DNA from 2 places in the Aerococcus sp. BD502 genome. Region 2 is predicted to be linked to the other one. Evidence: predicted binding sites of a transcription regulator. Region 2 holds the regulator's gene; the other holds the start of a gene.
The links. Region 2 encodes HrcA, which represses chaperone genes, less so after heat shock. Its sites were predicted from a motif close to TTAGCACTCNNNNNNNNNGAGTGCTAA; they were not measured.

Region 1: a site for HrcA is predicted at 5,654-5,680, ahead of WF803_RS01950 (co-chaperone GroES). Genes of this name have one in related genera too.

What each region holds. Positions count from the first base shown of each region.
Region 1 covers NZ_CP147972.1:399,068-407,056, forward strand. Annotated here, with positions in the region: gene WF803_RS01930 (aldehyde dehydrogenase family protein) at 1-1,051, opposite strand, end outside; gene WF803_RS01935 (NADPH-dependent FMN reductase) at 1,091-1,645, opposite strand; gene WF803_RS01940 (Na/Pi cotransporter family protein) at 1,762-3,441, opposite strand; gene groL (chaperonin GroEL) at 3,661-5,289, opposite strand; gene WF803_RS01950 (co-chaperone GroES) at 5,351-5,620, opposite strand; gene WF803_RS01955 (redox-sensing transcriptional repressor Rex) at 5,781-6,401, opposite strand; gene WF803_RS01960 (ABC-F family ATP-binding cassette domain-containing protein) at 6,559-7,989, shown strand, end outside.
Region 2 covers NZ_CP147972.1:1,767,536-1,775,524, reverse strand. Annotated here, with positions in the region: gene dnaJ (molecular chaperone DnaJ) at 1-611, opposite strand, end outside; gene dnaK (molecular chaperone DnaK) at 693-2,519, opposite strand; gene grpE (nucleotide exchange factor GrpE) at 2,549-3,091, opposite strand; gene hrcA (heat-inducible transcriptional repressor HrcA) at 3,078-4,154, opposite strand; gene WF803_RS08460 (MsnO8 family LLM class oxidoreductase) at 4,346-5,344, shown strand; gene hemW (radical SAM family heme chaperone HemW) at 5,412-6,545, opposite strand; gene ribF (riboflavin biosynthesis protein RibF) at 6,563-7,525, opposite strand; partial or broken gene truB (tRNA pseudouridine(55) synthase TruB) at 7,522-7,989, opposite strand, start outside.

The sequences.
Region 1 (7,989 bases), 470 kb from region 2:
CCGACTCGTCTCCAATGAGAACCTTCGCCCCTTCGGCCTTGCCCTTTTCAATATAGTTAAGGACGGTTTCTTTTTGCTTGGCAGAAACCATCGGGCCAACCAGCGTTTCCTCCTCGTGGGGATCGCCAAGCACCACATTTTCTGCGTAAAATTCCTTTAAGGCTGCTTCATAGGCGTCTTTTTCGGCGGCGGGAATTAAGAGCCGACTTAAGGCCGAGCAAGTTTGCCCTTGATTATTTAAGAGCGTGAGGAAAGATTTTTCAATTGCTTGCTCTTGGTCAGCGCCAGGCAAGGCCAAGAGCACGGATTTCCCGCCCAGCTCTAAAATTAATTTTTTAATTTGGGGACTAGCCGCCGCATATAAACCTTGGCCCACGGTGGTCGAACCGGTGAAGGAAATGACCGCCACATCCTCATGCTCGGCAAGCTTTTGCCCAGCCTCGCTCCCACTCCCCATGATCAGGTTAAATACGCCGGCCGGTAAGTCACTGGCGGCAAAAATTTCCGCTAATACCAGAGCTGTTAAGGGCGTATCGGAAGCTGGTTTCACCACCACCGTATTGCCAGCAACGAGGGCCGGAATAATTTTCCGTTGAATTTGGTTGAGCGGATAATTCCAAGGTGTAATGCAAGCCACGACACCATAAGCTTCCTTAACGATTAAAGTGCCGTCCTCTTCCTCCTCAAAAGGAAAGTCCCGTGCGACCGCCAAGACAGCCCGGGCTTCTTTGAGGGAGCGTTGCACTTGGTTTTCCCGCGTATATTTTACACCTGCCCCCATTTCGGTCACAATCGTCTCCACGAGTCGGTCTTCACTCGCTTCCACTTGGTCTAAAATTTTCTCCAAGTAGGCGATACGCTCTGCCACACTGAGGGCCTGCCAGGCTGGGAAAGCTTCCTTCGCACTCGCCACAGCAGCATTGACATCTTCCTCATCACTTTGAGGGACTTGGGCGAGAACTTCTTCAGTGGTCAGATTAACGACTTCCATGGTGCGGCCACTGTGACTGTCACGCCATTCTCCTCTAAGCAAGTTTTGATAAGTTTTCATGTGCCAGCCTCCTCTTAAAATGCTTTATTTACTTCAGTTTTAAGCTTTGTCGATAAATTTATCGGCAAAGGCCACAAAAGCCTCGCCAGCACTCTTCAAGAATTTCGCCGTGTCCGCATTACTAATTTCCCCATCCGTGACTAAATCATCACTGTGGCCGATGTAGAGTTCCGGTTGTTGCATCACCGGCATGTCTAAGAAAACCAGGGATTGGCGCAAGGTATGATTAGCAATCGCACCAGAAATCCCCGCGGTGGATTGGGAAGCCACTAAGGCGGGCTTACCGGCCCATTTATTTTCACCATAGGGACGGGAAGCAATATCGATGGCATTCTTTAAGCTAGCCGGCACGCTCCGGTTGTGCTCAGGTGTGACAAAAAGAATGGCATCTTGCTCAGCCACTTGGGCTCTAAAGGGCGCATAAGATTCCGGCTCGCCTTCCTCATCATAGTCTTGGTTGTAGACGGGCAAGTGGCTGGTATCAATAAAAGTGACCTCAGCATCTGCCGGCAAGCCTTTGACTAAGCCCTTAGCAATGGCTTCGGTAAAGGAATTTTTCCGAATAGAACCTAAAACAACACCATATTTGACCATCATTATCTCTCCTTTTTTACTTTATATCTCTCATTTTCCATTTTAATACTTCAAAACCGTAATATCAAACAATACGCTGGTAAACAAAAAAGCCTAGCACGCAGCTAGGCCAAATTTTAGGCTTCGGTCTGTAATTTTTCATGGGTGCGTAAGGTATTGACAGAGTGCTTCATCACGTTAAAGTTCTTCGCAATATTTAAGCAATGGTCGCCGATACGCTCGAAGTCTGTGAGAATCTTGGAGTATTTAATGCTATTCTCAATGGTACATTTGCCACTGCTGAGGCGGTCAATTTGCTTGCGTTCAAAAGCGGCGTATTCCTCATCAATTTCATTCTCCAATTCGTGCACAGCTTCCATAATATGCGAGAAGTGATCCAAATCATCAATGTGTAAGAGCCCCAAGGTTTCCTGGCACAAGCGGTCCATCTCCCGCAATTCCTGCTCAGCAAATTCAGAGAAACTGCGGTTTTGGTCATGCAACTCTTCGGCCAAGTCGCACAAGTTAATGGCATGGTCCCCAATCCGCTCCAAGTCGGTGGCAATTTTTAGGAAGAGGCCACTCGAGTATAAGCCCGATTGCGGTAATTCATTGGCCATCATTTGTGACGTGAAAGAGATAATGGCCCGGTTCAGTTGGTCGATTGATTTTTCCCGGTCATGGATGGCCATAAAAACTTCTTCATCAAAAGCGATCACAATCTGAAAAGTTTCATGCAGGTTCAAAGTCACCAGTTCCAACATGTGTTGCACTTCGCGGAACAATTGCGTCATCGCCAAGGCGTTACTCCCGAAGTGGAAATCTTGGTCTAACAGGTCAAAATTTAAGAATTCCACCACACTAGGCACAGCAGGTTGCGGCTTTTCGGGGACTAAATGCTTGGCCCAACTCACCAAATGATAGCCAAAGGGCAAGAGGACAAGGGTCGTCACCACATTGAAAATGGTGTGCACGTTAGCAATTTGAGCAGCCGGATTATTGGGCGTCAATTTCATCATCACCGAAGTAAAAGGTGTGGTTAAGGTAATCAAAACAAATAAGGCCGCCCCGATAATATTGAAGATCACGTGGATGACCGCCGCACGTTTGCCGTTCGTGTCTGAGCCAATCGCGCCAATGACAGAGGTGATACAGGTCCCAATGTTTTGTCCGAATAAAATAAAGATCGCTTGCGGTAAGCCCAGCACTCCGCTCAGGGCCATGGCTTGAAGAATCCCTACAGAGGCAGAAGAAGACTGAATAATAGCGGTAAAGCCAGCACCCACAAGGATCCCCAAGAAGGGATTTTCAAAATAAGTTAAAATATTGACAAAATTAGGGTTGGAACGCAAGGGCGCCATAGCATCAGACATCATATTCATCCCAATAAATAAGACCCCAAGACCCGCAAAAATGGTCCCAAAGGCATTGATCTTTTTATCTTTGATGAAGAAAATCAAGGCCACCCCGACAAAGGCCAGAATAGGGGCTAGTGTGGTCACATCCAAAGCGACTAACTGCCCAGTAATGGTCGTCCCGATGTTGGCTCCCATGATCAGCCACACAGCATTTTTCAGCTGCATAATACCCGCATTAACAAAGCCAACAATCATTAAGGTAGTCGCACTGGAAGACTGGACCAAGGCAGTCACTAAAGCTCCCACGAGAACACCGACAAAGCGATTTGCTGTCAGGCGCTCTAGAATGTCGCGCAGGCGATCACCAGCGGCCATCTCCAAGCCATTCGTCATCATCTGCATGCCATATAAGAAGAGAGCTAAACCTCCCAGCAAACCGAGAAAACTCGCCAAATTCATTTACCGACACTCCTATCTACTGTCAATAAGCACTGCATTCAATGTATCTTATTTATTTTTCCTTGGCAAGTAAAATTTAAAAAACTTTAAGCGATCAAGAAAGAATCAATTAAATTGAAGACCTTTACTTGCCCGCCCTCATCCCTTCCTTTTGCGCGTCATTTTTTACCCACAAAAAAAGCCTAGTGCCGAAGCACTAGGCGTTAGGAAGGGCTAATTTTAGTACATTCCCATTCCTGGATTACCGGCAGGCATTTCTGGTGTATCTTTTTCTTCAGGACGATCAGCGACAACAGCTTCTGTGCTGAGGATAAGACCTGCCACGGAGCCAGCATTTTGCAAGGCTGAACGCGAAACTTTGGTAGGGTCAACAATACCCGCGTCGATCATGTTCACCCATTCATTCTTCGCAGCATCTAAGCCGACACCGAGATCTTTGCTGTGAATACGTTCAACAATCACAGAACCTTCTTCGCCAGCGTTTTCCACAATTTGACGAACCGGTTCTTCAAGCGCACGGGCCACAATGCGAGCACCGGTCGCTTCATCACCTTCAAGCGTGTCGAGTAATTTAACCACATCGCTTTGAACGTTCATGTAAGCTGTTCCCCCACCAGCGACAATGCCTTCTTCAACGGCGGCACGGGTGGCGTTAAGGGCGTCTTCAATGCGTAGCTTACGTTCTTTTTGTTCGGATTCGGTGGCAGCACCGACTTTAACGACGGCTACCCCACCCGCTAATTTAGCGAGGCGTTCTTGTAATTTTTCACGGTCATAATCAGACGTCGAGTCTTCGATTTGTTTTTTGATCAGGGCAATACGTTGTTCCAATTGTTCCTTGCTGCCTGCACCAGAAACAACGGTCGTATGATCCTTAGTGACAACAACACGGCCAGCTTGACCGAGGTGGTTAAGGGTCGCATCCTTCAATTCCAAGCCGAGATCTTCCGTGATCACTTGGCCGCCGGTGAGGATGGCGAGGTCTTCTAATTGTTCCTTACGACGGTCACCAAAGCCAGGAGCCTTCACGGCAACAACATTCATGGTTCCACGTAATTTATTGAGGACTAAGGTTGGCAAAGCTTCCCCTTCAACATCATCTGCTACAATGAGGAGGCTCTTACCTTGTTGAACAAGTTGTTCAAGCAATGGAAGAATATCTTGGATATTGGTAATCTTGCGGTCAGTGAGCAAAATGTAAGGATCATCCAAAGCAGCTTCCATTTTTTCATCGTCCGTTACCATGTATTGGGAGAGGTAGCCGCGATCGAATTGCATCCCTTCCACCACATCCAATGTGGTATCGATGGATTTCGATTCTTCAACAGTGATAACACCGTCTTCGCCTACTTTTTCCATGGCACTAGCAATCAATTCACCAATTTCTTCGTCACCACTAGAAATGGCAGCTACACTAGCGATGGCTTCCTTGTCTTCAACTTTAACAGAGTGTTCTTTTAAGCCAGCAACAGCTTTGCGAATTGCTTTGTCAATCCCCCGGCGAATGCCCACTGGGTTAGCGCCTGCTGTAACGTTTTTCAAGCCTTCGTGAACAATCGCTTGCGTTAAAATGGTTGCGGTCGTAGTCCCATCGCCAGCCACGTCGTTCGTTTTAGAGGCGACTTCAGCGACTAACTTAGCCCCCATATTTTCATAGTGGTCTTCGAGTTCAATCTCCTTGGCAATCGTCACCCCATCATTGGTAATCAAAGGTGAGCCAAAGCTTTGTTCTAAAACAACGTTACGTCCTTTAGGCCCTAAGGTAATTTTTACCGTATCAGCAAGTGTGTCAATCCCCTTAACGAGGGCTTGGCGGGCTGAATCTGAGAATTTAATGTCCTTTGTCATAATTTATCACCTCAAAATGTTCTAGCTGAAAAGTAAAGTTAAACTCAATTTTTGGCTAAATTTATGCGAGAACCGCAATAATATCTTTAGCCTTGAGCACTAAATAATCTTCGCCATCATAGCTGATTTCGGTCCCAGCATATTTCTCAAAAAGAATCCGGTCGCCTTCCTTCACTGGCGCCTTGAAATCTTCGGTATCTTCAGCGACAGCCACAACTTTTCCAATAAAAGGGTTTTCTTGGGAAGCTGATGGTAAAACAATGCCAGAAGCCGTTTTTTCTTCTGTTTCTTCTAATTGCACCAAAACACGCTCATTTAACGGTTTAATCATCTTACAACCTCCATAATTCGAAACTTAATGCACTTAGCACTCGATTAGATCAAGTGCTAATTCCTATTCCCTATACTAGACCATTTACCCATAAAAAGCAAGGTTTTTATTGACATTTTTTGACCTTTAAGAAAAAAGCCAGGTACTAACCTGACTTTTCCTAGTGATGATTCACATAATAGATGAGGGTTTGCAGTTCATTAGCGAGGTCCACCGTTTGCACATTCATCCAAACAGGGACATTCAAATGTGCCGTGGTGAAATTTAAAATCCCCTTGACATTTGCGTCGGCAAGACGGTCAGTAATGTCTTGGGCCGCTTCTTTCGGCACCGTGAGGATAACGGTCGTAATTTTTCGCTGGGTCAATTCCTGAACGATTTGCTCAGGGCTGTAAATCGGCACGTCATGCATTTGGCTGCCAATTTTTTTAGGATCACTGTCAAAAGCGACGGAAATATGAATCTGATTAGAGCGTTTAAAATTATAACTGATTAAGGCCTGGCCCAAATGGCCGACCCCCACAATCGCAACTTCGGTCAATTGATCCTGGCTCAGCACCGTCTTAAAAAATTCAACCAAATCTAAAACATCATAGCCATAGCCCCGCTTGCCCAAGGTTCCAAAATAAGAAAAGTCCCGGCGAATCGTCGCACTATCGATCTGCAAAGCTTCCCCCAACTCTTCTGAAGAAATCCGAGAATAGCCTAGCGCTTTAAAATGTTTCAAACTGCGATAATAGAGAACCAAGCGCCGGGCTGTTGCTTTTGGAATTTTATTCATAATTCGCTCCTCTCACCGGGGACAAGTCCCCACCTTCAGCATGTATTGTACCAAGACCCAAGCGATTAGGCAATAAGACATCTCTGAACAAAAATGGTCGAGCCTTGGGGTTAGGCTATGCTAAACTAAACATACTAAGAGAAATGTGGTGTGAATCATGATTGTACTTCAAGGCAATAATCTCGCCCGTTATTTTGGGGCGGAGGAACTGTTTGCCAATTTAAATATTACCATCCAAAACCATAGTCGCATTGCCCTCATCGGCAGGAATGGCAGCGGCAAGTCAACCCTGCTTAAAATTCTCACCGGCCTTAGCGAACCGGACGAGGGACAGGTGTACAAAAAACGCGGCCTAAGCATTGCCTATATGGACCAGCACAGCGGGCTCATGAGTGAGCAAACGATCTACGAGGAAATGCGGGCGGTGTTTAAGGAAGACTTGGCCTTACTCAAAAAAGCCGAAAAAGCCGCCGAAGAGCTTGCAGAACTGGCCGACGCTACGAAAAGCGTTGCCTACCAAGCTAGCCTGGACCGCTATGATCGCTTACAAGAAAAAATTCAAGTGCGGCAAGCCTATGCGGTGGACTCCCGCATTAAAATGGTGCTGAACGGCTTCCAGTTTGGCGAAGAAATGTATGACCAACCCATTAGTACCCTCTCCGGCGGCCAGCGAACCCGGCTCGCTCTGGCCAAGGTGCTCCTTGAAGCCCCTGATATTTTAATTCTTGACGAGCCGACTAACCATTTAGATATCGATAGCTTGAACTGGCTGGAGCAGGAATTGCCCAAATACCATGGCGCCCTCCTGCTCGTCAGCCACGACCGCTACTTCCTGAACGCCGTGACCAATGAGACAGTGGAAATGACTGCCCGTTCTCTTGAGCATTATGCCGGTAATTACGACTTCTACCTTAAAGAAAAAGCGGCTCGCTTGGAACGGCAAGAAAAAGCCTACGAAAAACAGCAAAAACGAATTGCCGAGTTAGAAGATTACGTGCAAAAAAATATTGCCCGGGCCTCGACCACAAAAATGGCCCAAAGCCGCCGTAAGCAGCTGGAGAAAATGGAGCGCTTAGAAAAGCCCACGACCGCTAGCCGGTTAGCCCACATGGATTTCCACGTGGCCCAGGAAAGCGGGCAAAAAGTTTTAGAATTGGATCAAGTGGGGGTGGGCTACGATACTCTACTCTCTGCTCCGATCAATTTAGATTTAAGGAAGGAAGAAGTGGTCGCAGTGGTCGGGCCTAACGGGATCGGTAAGTCCACTTTGTTAAAAACAATTATCGGCGAACTTCCTGCCTGGCAAGGAAAAATCCACTTCGGGGCCCATGTCAGCGTAGGCTACTATGACCAGGAACTTGGGAATCTGCGCTCGAAAAAGGATGTCCTCCACGAAATCTGGGACGAGCACCCCCTCATGAGCGAAGAAGCGGTACGAACCCTGCTCGGCCGTTTTCTCTTCTCAGGCGATGAGGTCAAGAAAACCGTGCGAAGCCTATCTGGTGGGGAAAAAGCCCGGCTCGAACTGGCCCAACTCTCCCTTGAGCACGATAATCTCTTGCTTTTGGACGAGCCAACTAACCACTTG
Region 2 (7,989 bases):
CCTGTCCCGCCACAATCAGGACAGACGGCTTGTGTCTGCATACGACCAAAGGCAGTATTGCGGGTTTCGTTCACAACACCGCGACCATTACACGTCTGACAACGTTTGGCTGCCGTTCCTGGCTGCGCTTTGCTGCCGTGGCAAACCTCACATTCTTCTTCTCTTTTGTACTTAATGGTCTTCTCAATACCAAAAATAGCTTCTTTAAAACTAAGATCTAAAGTATATTGAAGGTCCTCTCCTTCTTTAGGAGCATTCGGATTCATTTGCCGGCCTTGGAAACCTCCAAAGCCACCACCGCCACCAAAGAACTGGCTGAATATATCTTCAAAGTCACCGCCAGAGAAGGACTGATAGCCCCCGGCGCCTCCAAAGCCGCCTTGTTGATCAAAGCCACCACCTGCTTGGCCAAATTGGTCATATTGCTGGCGTTTTTGTTCATTGCCTAATACTTCATAAGCTTCAGCGACTTCCTTAAATTTTTTCTCGGCATCGGGACTATCATTCACATCGGGGTGGTATTTTTTTGATAATTTGCGATAAGCACGTTTAATGTCGGACTGGCTAGCATCTCGGTCAAGCCCTAGGATATCATAATAGTCTTTTTGCATGAGCCTTATGCCCCCTCCTTTCTCTTCATAAAAGAAAGCTCCCTGCCAAGGTCTCTCAGGGAGCTTTTGAATTTAAAGTATTTATTCATCGTCTACTTCTTCAAAGTCGGCATCCATGGAGTCATCATTTTCGCCTTTATCGTCCGTTTGACCGGTAGCTTGTTCTTGTTCGGCTTGCGCTTGTTGATAGAGTTTAACCGTCATATCTTGAAGAACTTCGCTCAGTTCATCTTTCTTCGCCTTCATGGCTTCAAGATCATCTTTTTCGCTGGCTTCCTTCAATTCATCACGCAAAGCTTTAGCCTTATCAATATCGGCTTGATCTACTTTTCCTTCCACATCTTTAGTGGTCTTATCTGTTTGGAAAATGAGCTGTTCAACTTCATTTCTCAAATCAGCTTCTTCTTTACGCTTTTCATCGGCTTCTGCGTTGGCTTCTGCATCTTTCATCATGCGATCAATTTCATCATCAGTTAAGCCGGAATTAGATTTAATCGTAATAGCTTGTTCTTTACCTGTTCCTTTGTCCTTAGCGCTAACATTGACAATACCGTTCTTATCAATATCAAAGGTCACTTCAATTTGTGGGATACCACGAGGGGCAGGGTTAATATCCGTTAATTGAAAGCGTCCCAAAGTTTTATTATCAGCAGCCATTGAGCGTTCCCCTTGAAGAACATGAATATCTACGGCCGGTTGGTTATCAGCTGCAGTTGAGAAGATTTGAGATTTAGAGGTAGGAATCGTCGTGTTGCGATCAATCAATTTGGTGAAGACACCGCCCATGGTTTCAATACCTAAGGAAAGAGGGGTCACGTCGAGTAAGACAACATCTTTCACATCGCCAGTGATGACCCCACCTTGAATCGCAGCTCCCATGGCTACAACTTCATCAGGGTTAACAGAGCGGTTAGGGTCTTTGCCGGTTAGGGATTTAACAGCTTCAACAACGGCTGGAATACGAGTTGACCCCCCGACAAGAATAACTTCATCAATTTCATTAGCTTTCATACCCGCATCAGACAATGAGCGACGAACAGGTTCTTTGGTACGATCGACAAGGTCACTGGTCAGTTCATTAAATTTAGCGCGTGTTAATGAAAGTTCTAAGTGCAAAGGACCTGCTTCCCCTGCTGAAATGAAGGGCAAGCTAATTTGCGTAGAAGTCACCCCAGAAAGATCTTTTTTCGCTTTTTCAGCAGCATCTTTTAGACGTTGCATAGCCATCTTATCCTTGGTAAGATCAATGCCATTTTCCTTCTTGAAATGATCAACAAGATAATCCACGATGCGATCATCAAAGTCGTCTCCACCCAGTTTGTTGTCACCGCTAGTAGACAAAACATCAAAGACGCCATCGCCAAGTTCAAGAATAGAAACGTCGAAGGTCCCGCCACCCAAGTCAAACACTAAAACGCGTTCTTCTTGTTCAGTTTTATCGAGACCATAAGCTAAAGCGGCAGCAGTTGGCTCATTAACGATCCGATCAACTGTCAAACCAGCAATCTTACCGGCATCTTTCGTTGCTTGCCGTTGGGCATCGTTAAAGTATGCAGGGACAGTAATCACTGCGTTAGTGACTTTATCTCCTAGGTAATCTTCAGCATAGCCTTTGAGGTATTGTAAGATGTAAGCTGAAATTTGCTCAGGTGAATAATCCTTATCATTGGCATGGGCTTTGTAGCCTTTTTCGCCGATGTGACGTTTAATCGAAGCGACAGAATTAGGGTTGGTTACCATTTGACGTTTTGCCACTTCCCCAACTTGCGTTTCACCATCTTTAAAGGATACAACAGAAGGGGTCGTCCGGTTGCCTTCAGGGTTAGGAATAATAACCGGCTCTCCACCTTCTAATACAGAAACTGCTGAGTTTGTGGTTCCTAAGTCAATACCAATAATCTTAGACATATTATCCTCTCCTTAATAATAAAATGTAATTACTGGGCAATAATAACCATCGCTGGTCGCAATACACGGTCTTTTAACCGATAGCCCTTTTGAAAAACTTCAACAACTTCTTCCGGTTCGTACTGCTCGTTCTTATCCACAGCACTGACAGATTGATGAAGGTTAGGGTCAAATTTTTCGCCTACTGGATTGATCACTTCAATCCCCTCTCGTTTCATCGCTTCCAATACACTCTCGTGCACCATCTCAATCCCTTTCTTGAGATTTTCAGAGGCTTCATCCGTACTATCAATTTGCAAGGCACGCTCTAAATTATCCAAGGAATCAAGCAGTGCCGTAGCCAGAGCTTGCGAACGGTATTTTTCACGATCTTGCCGATCTTTGGCTTGCCGACGATTCATATTTTGGATTTCAGCAGACAAGCGCAAAACTTGATCTTCCTTTTTGGCTAGATCTGCCTTAAGCTCTTCATTTTCTTCCTCTAAGGGTGAAAGCTCCTGCTTTTCCGTTGTTTTTTCGTCTGCATTTTCTTCTCTTGTTTGATCTTCCTTTAAGTTATCATTTTTGTCCAAATTTGCGATCCTCCTGTCTTAAATAGTCCACGATATGCTGACTAATTGCTGTCCGAATCCCTTGGAAGAGACGTGTGACATGCAAGTAAGGCATCGTTTCTGGACCTAACACCGCTAGTTTTACATTATCATCATTTTGCAAAGCTTGTAAAGAGCTCGTGACCAGAGTAAAATTCTCTAAACGTTTATCTTGGAGTTCCTTCCCAAAACGGATTTCAATCCCCTCGACTTGCGTAGAAAGTAAGTCGGTCACCAGGGAGATGTCCCCTAAAAACTGATACAAGCCTTCAATTTGATCAATTAAATCAGCTTCCAGCAGATAGCGAACCAAACGCTCTTCCCCTTCCACTTGAACACGCTGCTCTTTAATTTTTTGAATAATAGGTTCAAATAGCAAATCGTGTTGCAGGAGACTTTGAAAATTCTTATCCAAATAGTCAAAATAGGTTTTCTTTAGCTCGGGGGCAATTTCCTGAATGCATTGACCGATAAATCTATCTTGGACAAGTTGAGTCAGTTGATCAATTGCCTCATGGGAAATGGCACCGGGAAGTAAAATAATTTGATTTTCAACCACACCTTGATCGGTAGCCAAAACCAACATGAGTTTGTAAGGGTTAAGTAAAACTAACTGAAAGCCAATAAGTTTATGTTGAGATAATTTAGGCCCCATCGTGATCGCCACAAAATTAGTTAATTCGGCAAGTGTCTCCGTCGCTTGGGCCATGAGATCAGGCAATTGCAGATAGGAAGCTTCAAAAATCTCATCAATCCGATGCTGATGCTCGTCACTCAAGCCGAGGTCAATATAGCCCGCCTGCTTGGGCAAAATATAATTGACAAAATACCGATAACCAAACTCTGTCGGAATGCGTCCTGAAGAGATATGGGCCTTCGTTAGCAGTCCAGCAACTTCTAATTTAACCATCTCATTGCGGATTGTCGCTGTACTCACTTTAAAAGGTAAAGTTTGGGCAACCGCAACTGAACTAACAGGTTCCTTTAAGCGTGTATAGTTTTCAATGACGCTAAGTAATATCTGCTCTTGGCGCATCGTTAACATCCTATTCACCCCTTTTAGCACTCGATGAGGCTAACTGCTAATGTCTATATGTTATCATGGTTTTTTGGGAATGTCAATGTTAGTCAAGATTTATTTTCAGCGTAAGAACTAGTGCTTTTAAAGACTTATAGTCGAACTTTTGCAGAAGATATCTTATGATAAGAGAGAGTACTATTAAGGGAGGAATTCAAATGAGACTTTCTGTTCATGATCTCATTACGATAAATAAAGCTGCCAATGAAGAAGAAGCCTTCACTAATACTATAACCCTTGCCAAACATCTGGATCACTGGGGTTACCACCGCCACTGGATGGCCGAGCACCATAGCATGGACCACCATTTAAGTTCCGCACCTGAAATTACAGCTGCTTATCTCGCTGCTAAAACAGAGCAAATCCGAGTGGGGACAGGTGGCACCATGATTATGCATTATGCCCCTTATAAGCTAGCCGAAACTTTTAATACGTTAGCAAGCTTAGCACCGGGACGAGTCGACTTGGGTCTCGGCCGCGCCGCTGGTGGCGGGAATTATGCCATTACAGCCTTAGCGGAGGGACGGCAAGTTAAAACCAGCGATCAATATGAACGCGTAGAAAAAATTTTAGCCCTATTAGAGGGGGAGGCCAAAGAGGACCCCATACTCAGTCGTGTGAAAGTCACCCCTAATCCTGAAACTAAAGCCTTGCCCTGGCTACTAGGAGCGACGGGAAATTCTGCTAAAAAGGCTGGGGACTTCGGCCTAGGTTATAGTTTCGCTAAATTTTTTGGCGTCAAAAATGATCCTGGAGTTTTTGACGCCTATCGTAATGCTTTTCAACCCAGTTCCTTTTTTACGGAGCCTTATATTATCTCCAGTTATCAAATTATTGCAGCTGATTCCCTAGAAGAAGCTAACTACCTCGCCAAACCTATTGAAGTTCAGCGTGTCAATCAAGTAGGTTCTGGTCCAAATCCTTTACTCACACCTGAGGAGGCTAAGGACTATCAATTTACCCCAGCAGAAGAAAATATCTTAGAAGAGGCTTACGAGAATCGCTTCTTAATTAAAGGCGATCCGGAAAGCATTGAAAAAATAATGACGGATGAGGAGGAGCGCTTCGGCTTTAATGAATTAATGATTTACTCCCCGATTTTCCCTTTTGAAAAACGCCTACGCAGTTACGAAATATTAAAGGAAATTTTCTTGTAAAGTCGATCTGTTGTTAAAAATAAAAGCTCAATGCCAACAAATCAGCTGTTTGGCATTGAGCTTTTTTCTACGTGAGTAAAAATTCTTGAAAAGCTTCATTACCTAGGAATAAACCATGAGGAGTTAAGGCAATTTGCCGGCCTTTTTGCATGAGTAGGCCTTCTTCTTTTAAGCGAGCAATTTGCTCGGCATATAGTTCTTCGGCATCTAGCTTAAATTTAGCTTCGAAATGGTCCAAGTCAACCCCTTTGCGCCTTCTCAGGCCAAGAAACATCTCCTCTTCAATCTGCTCTGCTTTGGTCAATACCTTTTCCCTTAATACAGCGGAGCCTGAGCGAATCCCCTGCAAATAGTGTTGGATAGGGCCAAAGTTTTGATAGCGTCTTCCGGATAAATAACCATGAGCTCCAGCACCAAAGCCAAAATATTCCTCATTGGCCCAGTAAATTAAATTATGCTTGGACTCATAGCCCGGCTTACCATAATTACTAATTTCATAATGATCAAAGCCTTCAGCTTGCATACGAGCGATAACCAGCTGAAACATTTCCGCTTCTTCGTCTTGCGTGGGTAAATTTAATTTGCCCTGGCGCATTAGATTGTAAAAAACCGTCTTATTTTCCAAAATAAGCGAATAAATGGAATAATGAGGAAGGTTCAGCCGGAAGGCAATATCCAGTGTTTGCTCAAATTCCGTGTAGCTTTGCCGTGGCAGGCCAAAAATTAAATCGATGGAAACATTCGTAAAGGAAGAAGCTTTAACAATTTGTAAAGCCTCTAGGGCTTCCTCCGCACTGTGCTGCCGGCCAATACGCTTGAGTAAGGCATTATCAAAAGCTTGCACACCGATACTCAGCCGATTGATCCCACACTGCTTTAAAGTGTTCAGTAATTCAGTGGTAATATCATTAGGGTTCATTTCAAACGTCACTTCAATATTGGGTGACCAATGAGTATATTTTTTAAGCCCCGTAAATAATTTTTCAATCTGTGCACTCGTCAAAGTGGAAGGCGTCCCTCCCCCCACATAGATCGTTTTAATTTCTTCTGCCGCCAACTCCTCGGCATAAAGCCCAAACTCATGGCAACAGGCTTCTATATAATCATCGACGGGCTGGCCTTCCAAGAATACTTTATTAAAATCACAATAATAGCAAATATGGCTACAAAAAGGAATATGAATATAAATTGCCTTGGCCATATAACCTCCTTAATCTATTAGGCGTCTATGTGTGGGTAGATAGCAAGGCGATCTTCAAAATAGCTCTGAACATTTTTTTGATCTTCTTTCATTTGGGCTATTAGAGGTTGGGGGCCTTGAAATTTTTCTTCAGGACGTAAGTACTGGTGCCAGTAAACCGTCAATTCCTCCCCATAGATATCTTCTGAAAAGTTTAAAATATTAATTTCAACGGTTTTCTGTCCCCCCGACTCAAACGTCGGATTGTGACCGATAGAGGCCATGCCCATGTATAAGGAATGATTAACCTTCACTTCAACCGCATAGACACCTATTTTAGGCAAAACAGATTGAGAAGCAATGGCCAGATTGGCTGTTGGAAAACCTAGCTTACGCCCTCTTTTTTTTCCATGTATCACACGTCCCAAATTAAAATAGGGATAGCCTAGGCTCATGTTTATGACTTGAATCGGTTCTGTGGTGATGGCTTTTTTGAGTCGTCGTGTTGAAATTTTATGTTCACCCAAAACGACTTCAGGAACTGTAATAATGTGAAAGCGGCCCTTAGCAAACTGCGGTAATGTGTCCATATTAGCAAACTGGGCTTTCCCGAAGGTGTAATCAAAACCGGCCACGACTGTATCAGCACCCAAGCCGACAACATATTGATCAACAAATTCCTGAGGAGAAAGTTGATAAAAGGCGCTGGTATACTGCATGATATACAACCGATCAACGCCAAAATACTTCATGAGCTTTTCCTTTTCGGCAATGGTTGTTAGATATTGAAACTGCTTAATATCAAGGGGTTCATGCATGGTCGCGGGTGCACAATCAAAAGTAAGCACCGCCAGCGGCAAATCCTTTTTAAAAGCAAGTTCACGCGCCACTTTTAAAAGTTTTTGATGGCCCCGATGAACACCATCAAAAAAACCTAAGGCTAAAATAACGGGCTCCTTTTTAAAGCTGTGACATGGGTGGTGTAAGCGAATTGTTTTCATTCTGCACCTCCTGGAAACATTTTTTCCGGTTTAATCTGATGAGGTTTTTCCGGATGTTTTTTATAAATACCAAAAACTTTCCCTTTAAAGCAGGCCTGCACAGGTAATTGGCAGCGAAGCTTGGCAGGCAGAACCTCTAAAGGCAGAACTTGACCATTTTTGACACCGAATTGGAGCTCCAAGGGCACCTTCCAGATGGGAAAATGAGTTAGCGCATAGCTCATAGGCCTAAGGAAAGTGGTTTGGCCAGCAGCAATTTGCCCTTCTATTTCCTCTAAGGTGCTGGCGTCCTCACAGTTAAAAGAACCAGCCCCAATCCGTGTGAGTTGAGTCATGGTAGCGAGCGTACCCAATTCCTGCCCCAATTGTACAGCTAAAGTCCGAATATAAGTTCCCTTGCTGCAGGTGACTTGAAAAGCAAAGCTTTGCTGTTTCTTGTGAGCATTGTAATGGCTAGGCGAAGT